4 regions of the Corallincola spongiicola genome follow, and region 4 is predicted to be linked to each of the others. Evidence: riboswitches for the same ligand, from Rfam matches in the RefSeq annotation. Region 4 holds a riboswitch; each other region holds the start of a gene.
The links. A riboswitch is a leader RNA that binds a small molecule or an ion and turns the genes downstream of it on or off. The one in region 4 is predicted to bind cobalamin.

Region 1 (2,201 bases), on a different contig from region 4:
ATGCGCTTCGAGGCACACTCTAAGGCCAACTGTTTGATCCCGTAGTTGGGATCTTGCGGGCTGCGGTTAAGGCCCTCTTTAATGACAAACACCAGTTTCGGAAAGACGGCGGTTTTGCGATTACGGCCTAATCCGGCAATACGATTCTGCAGAATGGAACGTTGGATCAGTTTGGCTTGCCAGCTTTCACCCAAACCAAAACCGAAGGTCACAAACGGCGTTTGGCCATTGGCGGTGTGCAGTGTATTCACCTCATATTCCAATGACTGAAAGGCGTCATGACACTCTTTTTCAGTTTGCGCTTGGGCGAACGATTCGGCATCCGATACCTGCCACTCGGCAGCTGTCGCCAAGTGCTTCTCGTAGCTGGTGGTGACATATGGTGCCAGTACCTCATCGATACGATTGACCGTGGTGCCGCCATAGATATGGCTTGCTACTTGGGCGATGATCTGTGCGGTAACCGCCGTGGCTGTGGCAATCGATTTTGGCGTATCGATCTCCGCGTTACCCATCTTAAAGCCTTGCTCTAACATCCCTTTTAGATCAATCAGCATGCAGTTAAACATCGGAAAAAACGGCGCGTAATCCAGGTCATGGTAGTGCAACTCTCCCCGGTCGTGGCCGCTCACCACATCCTTTGGCAGAATATGACGACGGGAGTAATGCTTGGCGACGATACCCGCCAACAGATCACGCTGGGTGGGGATCACCTTGCTGTCTTTATTGGCGTTTTCATTCAGCAGATTCAGGTCGCTCTGCTCCATTAAGCCGCGTATTTCCTGATTCAGGTGGCTGGCTTTTTCTCGGGCCAGATCGCGGTCGTGACGGTACTCAATGTAAGCGCGGGCCACTGCTTTTTGCTCGCTGGCCATCAAGCTGTCTTCCACAGCTTGTTGGATCTCGTCGATATGCAAGTCGGAAAGCGGTGCTAATTGACTCGCTACCTGCTCGGTGATCTGCTCAGCTATTTTTGCCGAACGAATGCCGACCACTTCGCAAGCGCTTTGTATCGCCAACTGGATCCGTTTGGGGTTGAAAGGGGCGCGACTGCCATCCCGTTTAATCACGACCTGCTGCATGTTCATCTCCTGAACTTATTATTCTGTACTGTTTAGATTGATGTAGGGCGATGGTAAGCGAGGGCAAATAGTCACAGCATGATAAGTAGGCGAACATCAGCTAACGCTGACCATATCGCCCAATAATTCATGTTGCACTGGTGCACCCCGCCCAGCATGGCATTGGTGATTGCGGCAGGTCTCCTGGCTTCTGGTATTGAGTAAACTGCCGCCTTCCCAGCGCTAAGCCAGTGGCTTTGCCCATTAGATATGGACAGAAGATGCAGCGTACCAACCAGATACAGTTACGGGGGTAGCTCCGGTTTCTCACCGGATTCCCTATTGTCCCCATGCTTGCGCATGTGTGTGGACCACAATCTGCATATATAGTGGCAGCAAAAAAGCTGAGGCACTAGATGTGGTGTTTGGTGAACTAAGGTTTCATTGATCGAAGGCAAGTTTTTGGATGGGTGAAACCAAGGAATCATTTAAAATGTGATGCTGCCAATGGATCCCGACGGTGATGGCAAGAAAATCTATTTCAATATGCGCTTCCCGGGCCAGTATTATGACTATGAAAGTGGGCTGCACTATAACTACTTCCGGGATTACGACCCTGAAACTGGGCGCTACATTCAGTCTGATCCCATTGGCCTGAATGGTGGATTGAATACCTATGGGTATGTTGGGAGGAATCCTACGGGGTTTGTTGATCCGTTGGGGTTGCTTGTATGGAGCCAAAGTTATGGTGGTAGCATAGTGAAAAATGGTACCACCTTGTCTGGCAGCATAACTTTAGTTATTGATCATACTGGAAAATTTATGGTCTTGACTACGCCAGAATATGGGTTTTCTACGCTTAGAAATGGAGTGTTTACCCGAATAGTCGACGTTATGCCATATACAACCGTAGTCGATCTACTCGACAAAGGTATCTCTTTGTCATTGTCAAAAGGAGTATTCAAGCTGTCTATTACGTCGCCTGGCGTAGACTCCTGCTTAACTATGGGTGAATATGATTATTATTTTGGTACTGAAACAGATGTTCCAAAATGTTCTATGAGATTGGTCTCGGCGTGGGTTTAGGGAAGAGGTCAATATATCAAGGCTCTATAACACTCGGATACGGGCTTCCTATTT
Region 2 (2,201 bases), on a different contig from region 4:
GAATACAACCGGTATGATTAGCCTCCCCCCCTCGGATAGATGAACCGAGCGCGCGAATACGTCCGGCATTAATACCAATACCCGCACGCTGACTGACATAGCGCACAATCGCAGAGGTGGTGGCGTTAATGGAATCCAGCGAATCACCGCATTCAATCAACACGCAAGAGCTGAACTGGCGAGTTGGCGTACGCACGCCCGCCATAATCGGCGTTGGCAAAGAGATTTTGAACGTAGACACCGCATCATAAAAGCGACGGACATAATCCAGACGAATGGACCTGTCGTAGTTAGCAAACAAACACGCACCGATCAGCAGATAGAGAAACTGCGGGCTTTCGTAGAACTCTCCTTTCACCCTGTCCTGAACCAGGTATTTACCTTCCAGCTGCTTCACGGCAGCGTAAGCAAAGTCCAAGTCCCGTTGGTGGTCGATAAAACCATCCATCAGGGCGAACTCTTCCATGCTGTAATCCGTTAGTAGCTGGGCATCGTAACGTTGCAGATCCACCAACCGACCCACGTGCTGGTATAGCGAAGGCGGCGTGTATTGGCCATAGGCTTTTTTACGCAGATGAAAGATGTTCAGCCGGGCAGCCAGATATTGATAATCAGGAGTCTCTTCCGAGATCAGATCCGCCGCAGACTTAATCAATGTTTCATGAATATCTGACGTGGTAATTCCGTCGTGAAATTGCAGATGTGCTCTAAGCTCGACTTGAGATACAGAGACAGTATCAAGCCCTTCTGCCGCCCAGGTGAGTACCTTATGGATCTTATCCAGATCGAGCGGTTCATGGCGGCCATCACGTTTGGCAATTGAGATATTTTTGTTATTCACCTTGTCGAACTCCGTAGCGACAAGGCAGGGGAAGGTATGACGCCAGCCATGCTAGCGTTCAGGCGAACAGCCGGGCATGGTCGAGCCACACACCGGATCACCCCGCCCGATGTTTGACGAATCAGTTAATTGGTGCGAAAAACACACCGCGACGGCAGGTCTCCTGGCTTGTGCGTCTTCGCCTTGACTCGCCTTCCCGGAATCTCATTCCAGTGGCTATTGAGCGTGGCTCTGCACTTACAGTTGCGGGGGCAGCTGCGGAATTATTAGCGGAAAAAACACCACTAATTCACCGCATTCCCTATTAATCCGTGGGCATTCTATTGAAGACGCCCTTGGGAACCGTTCGGCACATATAGTGGTTCAAGAATTGATTTACGTCAACATATAGTGTTTAAAAGGTGATTTGATATACAGAAGTTAAATAAAAAATGAGCATTACAAATGCAAAAATTAGATTTGCTCAATGCTCTCCATTCGGAGAGCATCAACTCACGCTAGGTGTTGACCCCAATATCCCCGGCGGCGCAAGGTTTACAGGGTAACCTTCAAAAACTAATCTTTCTTACCCGTGATAGCGCGGAATACGCCACCAATGGCAACTAAAGCCAGCCACCAAAACTTTTTCAACAGCAGCAAAAAACCGGCAATAGCACCCGTTTTTGCCGCCAGTTTGCCGGCAACAAGCGCACCTAAGCCATAAGCTGCTACCTCATCATAGGAGGGGTCAAAATCTTCGTAACGATGACCATCAACGAAGTTCACCATCGCCAGTACGCTATCTAAACTGCCATTGATCTGATCAAGTTGGTTCATACCAGCAACAAAATTCATCTCCAGCACGCCTTTGCGACCTAAGCTGCGGATGCTGTAGTTCAGGGTATGATTGGGATCGTGGTCAAACTCCAGCTCTTTCGCCCAATAGAGTTGATGACGACTTTTGTCGTAGTAAGGCCGAGCAGCCCAACCGACTAAATCAATTGAGCCATAACCTGCTGCTTCGCGCTCACCGCTCTCTGACCGGGTATCCGCCTGCATCTCTTCTAACAGTTCGTCATAATCAATGTTGTAGGCATCTTCATCAGAAACGTAACCATCTTCTTCAAATGAGATGACAACCGCCCAGGAATCCTCGTCCAGCGGAGTCTGCCCAGCAGGCAACAACATCCCCAAAGCGCCAGTGCCTGGCGGGTTTCCCCAAGCCTCGCTGAGCACACGCTCGGCGTCTTGCGGATCGAGATAATAGAAATCATCCGACACATGAAGTCGAGCCATGCTGCCCGGCAACAGAATCTCGCCGGTTTGCGGATCCAGCGATGATAAGAACTCCGAAGACCATGCCAGATAAGCCTGATCTTCA
Region 3 (2,201 bases), on a different contig from region 4:
GCAGATTACCCGGAAGATGCATTATCGATCCCCCGTATTGGCGGCTATCACGGCATACAGCTCGATCGGGTGATAGAACTAAAGCCCGATCTCATCGTGGTATGGCAAGGTGGAAATCAGCCCGGTGATATCGAACAGCTCAAGCGTATGGGTTATCCCATTTACCACAGCGAACCGAGCAAGCTGGAAGAGGTTGCCAACGAAATGGAACAGCTTGGCGAGATGCTTGGCTATCAAGAGCAGGCGCATGCAGCGGCAACCGCCTACCGCCAGCGCATGCTGGGACTAAGACGAGCCTACAAAAACCAACCGCCAATCAAGGTGTTCTATCAGCTATGGGGCACCCCGTTAATGAGCGTGTCGAAACAGAGCTGGATCCATCAAATGATCGACCATTGTGGCGGTGTCAATGTAATGGCCGAGGCGAAAACAGCCTACCCGCAAGTCAGCTTAGAGCAAGTTCTACTAAGCGAAGCCCAGGTGATCGTGCACCCAGATGATCATGGCAGTAACAGCGCGACCGATTTCGATTGGCAAGCTTGGCAGGAACTGCCAGCCGTAAAACATCAACAGATCTATGGTATTGATGGCGATCTACTGCACCGTTTTTCACCCCGTGCACTCGATGGCATGCACCGACTATGTGAATCACTGATGACCGCACGTAGCCTTTACGCGGAACAGGACAACAACAGATAGACAGAACCATTCGATCGGTTAAGTAACCGGTTAAACAACAGGTTTGGGCGGCACAGTGCAAGCCACTGATGCCATTCGGGAAGCCGGTGAAAATCCGGCACTGCCCCCGCAACGGTAACTGAGATCGATGATCACAGAGTCCGGAACCGACCCAAGCTATTTTGCGGCAGGTAAGCCGTTACACATTGAACCTGACGCGGAGGGCGTCATTTATGAGGAAAACAATGCACAACACGTTTCGAACCACAACAAGCAAAACCCCTTGGTACCAGATTTGTCTGCTAACACTGGGCGGTGTTATCAGCAATCACGCGGTGGCAGATGAAGTTCTCCCCACCGATGATCCGGCGGTTGAACACATCATAGTCACAGCTAGCCGAACACCACAAAATATAGACCAGGTCATGGCCTCGGTCGAAGTGATCACCCGTGGTGAGATAGACAAGCTGCAACCAAAATCATTGGCCGATCTATTAGCCACTGTCGCCGGTTTGGACGTTGCCCGGCAAGGGGGCGCAGGTCAACAAACCTCGCTGTTTACCCGCGGTACCGGCTCTGACCAAACTCTGATCCTGATCGATGGCGTTCGCAGTGGTTCCGCGACCCTTGGCAACAAAGCGATCGAGAACTTGCCCATGGCACAGATCGAACGTGTCGAAGTGGTGAAAGGGCCAAGAGCCTCGATGTGGGGATCCGATGCGATTGGCGGCGTGATCAATATTTTTACCCGTCGCATGAGTGCAGGTGAATATCAGTTAGGTGCCGAAACCGGCAGCGACTCATACGTCAGCGGTGATGGTCAGATAGGTGTTGGCTACGATGCTGGTACCACCACCATCAGCCTGAGCGCCGAAGATAGCCGTGGCTTTGATGCCCGTGAAGATACCGAGTTTGACGACGACGGTTACGATCGCTTATCTGCCGCGATCCGCGGTGATTATCGCGTCAACGAGCAGATCGTCGTTGACTGGATAGGCCAGGTTGATGATGGCAGCAACGACTATGACAACAGCTACGGTGCCAACAAGAATGATTACGATAATTACCTTTGGCAACTGCGAGGTAATTACCAAACAGAACAATGGCTAAGTACCTTCGCCTTCTCCCAAAGTCGGGATTACAACAAGAACTATGGCAACGGTATTGCCAAAGGCGACGGCGACTTCTTTGAAACGCGTCGTAAGCAAGTGAGCTGGGTTAACCACTATCAGCTATACAACCCGTTCACGGTTTCTGCCGGTGTTGATTTTTATCGCGAAGATATCAACGCCAACACCGACTATGAGGAAGATTCCCGCGACGTATCGGCGATCTTTGGCAACGCCCTGTTTCAAGATCAAAAGTGGATCGCAGAAGCAGCCATTCGCTACGATGATGTCGAAAATATCGACTCAGAAACCACTTACAATGCCAGCATCGGCTATAACGTGACAGACAAACTGCTGGTGGCGCTCAATGCGGGGCACAGCTTCAAAGCACCGACTTTTAATGATCTTTATTAT
Region 4 (2,201 bases):
GACGTTGATAGGCAGGGTGTGGAAGCGTTGTGAGGCGTTGAGCTAACCTGTACTAATTGCCCGTGAGGCTTAACCATACAACCCCTAAGAAGTTTTACTGAAAATGTTCCAGACATTTTTCAGCACTTCCTCCATCCGTGGAGGGCGTGAGTTAAGTGACGTGCAAGACACGCCAAAATCGATAGAGTGACAGTCGGCATTTTCCTAATTAAGTTTTTGTCTGGCGGCCATAGCGTTGTGGCACCACCTGATCCCATTCCGAACTCAGCAGTGAAACGCAATTGCGCCGATGGTAGTGTGGGGCTTCCCCATGTGAGAGTAGGTCACCGCCAGACACCTAATACAGTGAAGAGGCTACCCGATAGGGTAGCCTTTTTGCGTTTAAGGCCATTGAAAACAGTAAAGCCCTTCGCCCAAGCGAAGGGCTTTTTTGTTGGAGCAGCCTTTAGCGCCGTGGCTACTATGAAGTAGCGTATCGTTCTTCATTTAGTTTGTTCAGTGAAACGATACAACTTTCAATCTCTCTCCGTTATTGATTAAAGCCTAGCGTTGTGACCATGGCGTGTTTACCCGTATACTCATCTCTCCTGTCATTCTGGGAATAAAGTCTTTCCAAATGGGAATGTGGTGAGAATCCACAACTGTACCCGCAACTGTGATCACTACCTGGTTCAACGATTTGTTTGATAAGAGTTTTGTGTAAGTCAGATGACCAGCTTTACTCCTAGCACAGCAGCCGAGCGGGTAACTCGGAGGGCTGGGCATTATCAGTAATGCTCCCTCCATTTTTAGCTGATTATCTCTTTATTAAGCAGGTGAGCAGATGTGGTCAATTAGCCATATTAGTGACGATAGAACTCAATTAATTCGAACTACCATTGATAACAAAACCAAGCCGTTGGGCGCATTGGGTGCTTTAGAAACGCTGGCATTGCAGATCGCTCAAATTCAGGACTCAGCGACGCCTGCGCTTACAAAGCCTGTGTTTTGGGTATTCGCTGGCGATCATGGGATCACCGATGAAGGGGTTAGTGCCTATCCAAAAGAGGTGACTTCGCAGATGGTGATGAACTTCGTCAACGGTGGTGCTGCAATTAATGTGTTTTGTCGGCAACACGATATTCAGCTTTACGTCGTCGATGCAGGCATCAGCTCCACGATTGAATACTCTGATAAGCTGCTGAATTGCTCTTTGGGTAAGGGTACGAAGAATTTCTTGCTGCAAAACGCTATGACCTCAGAACAAGTACAGTTTGCCTTTTCGCACGCGAAGGAGCTGATTGCTGGCGCGCAGCGTACTGGCACAAATATTGTTGGCTTTGGTGAAATGGGAATAGGGAATACAACGTCTGCCGCTGCGTTGATGGCGTTAGTGACGGGGATCCAAGCTGATCTATGCGTAGGGAGAGGAACCGGTGTGGATGATGCTGGCGTTTCGCTGAAAGCTGCTGTCGTCAGCAAGTTGCTAGCTCGCGTTAACGGCCGGCTTGATCCGGTCTCAGCCCTGGCAGCGGCAGGCGGTTTTGAAATAGCGATGATGACGGGGGCTATGCTTGCTGCAGCCGAAAGTAAAATGGTGGTTCTTGTCGATGGCTTTATTGCTTCAGTGGCCGCTTTGTTGGCTTATAAAATTGCCCCTGCGGCACGCGACTATTTCGTCTTTTGTCATGCATCAGATGAACGTGGGCACCAACGTTTACTGGCAGAGATGAATGCTAGACCCCTACTAGATTTAGGAATGAGACTCGGTGAAGGCACTGGGGCAGCGCTTGCGTATCCTTTGTGCCAAAGTGCCGTTGGATTTCTTAATGAGATGGCTTCTTTTGGTGATGCGGGCGTCAGTCAATAATGAATTGGTTTCAATTACAGTGGCGTCTGTTTCTTGTAGCCGTGCAATTTCTTACTCGTGTCCCGGTTGTGATCCCGGGGGAGTTTGATCCTCGCTGGTTAAGTCGGTGCTGCGTGTATTTTCCCGTGGTTGGTTCCCTTATTGGCTTGGCTGCCGCTGCTGTATATTTGCTTTGTGTTGATGCGCTGGGCACGACGATTGGCGTTATGTTGTCTATGGCTGCATCAGTTCTTATTACCGGAGCGTTCCATGAAGATGGCCTAGCGGATACCTGTGACGGGCTTGGTGGCGGTTTAGATTGCGCGCATAAGTTGAGGATCATGAAAGATTCTCGTATAGGTACTTATGGTGC

Region 1: another riboswitch for cobalamin. It lies ahead of nrdD (anaerobic ribonucleoside-triphosphate reductase); the one in region 4 lies ahead of cobT (nicotinate-nucleotide--dimethylbenzimidazole phosphoribosyltransferase).
Region 2: another riboswitch for cobalamin. It lies ahead of nrdA (class 1a ribonucleoside-diphosphate reductase subunit alpha); the one in region 4 lies ahead of cobT (nicotinate-nucleotide--dimethylbenzimidazole phosphoribosyltransferase).
Region 3: another riboswitch for cobalamin. It lies ahead of EXY25_RS08580 (TonB-dependent receptor domain-containing protein); the one in region 4 lies ahead of cobT (nicotinate-nucleotide--dimethylbenzimidazole phosphoribosyltransferase).

What each region holds. Positions count from the first base shown of each region.
Region 1 is NZ_SHLY01000002.1:827,599-829,799, forward strand. It holds gene nrdD (anaerobic ribonucleoside-triphosphate reductase) at 1-1,082, opposite strand, end outside; cobalamin riboswitch at 1,239-1,452, opposite strand; gene EXY25_RS18810 (RHS repeat-associated core domain-containing protein) at 1,560-2,147, shown strand.
Region 2 is NZ_SHLY01000002.1:350,797-352,997, reverse strand. It holds gene nrdA (class 1a ribonucleoside-diphosphate reductase subunit alpha) at 1-841, opposite strand, end outside; cobalamin riboswitch at 978-1,204, opposite strand; gene EXY25_RS07305 (DUF2167 domain-containing protein) at 1,397-2,201, opposite strand, start outside.
Region 3 is NZ_SHLY01000002.1:659,069-661,269, reverse strand. It holds gene EXY25_RS08585 (cobalamin-binding protein) at 1-699, shown strand, start outside; cobalamin riboswitch at 728-868, shown strand; gene EXY25_RS08580 (TonB-dependent receptor domain-containing protein) at 924-2,201, shown strand, end outside.
Region 4 is NZ_SHLY01000001.1:28-2,228, forward strand. It holds partial or broken rRNA gene EXY25_RS00005 (23S ribosomal RNA) at 1-77, shown strand, start outside; rRNA gene rrf (5S ribosomal RNA) at 220-335, shown strand; cobalamin riboswitch at 588-735, shown strand; gene cobT (nicotinate-nucleotide--dimethylbenzimidazole phosphoribosyltransferase) at 824-1,849, shown strand; gene EXY25_RS00020 (adenosylcobinamide-GDP ribazoletransferase) at 1,849-2,201, shown strand, end outside.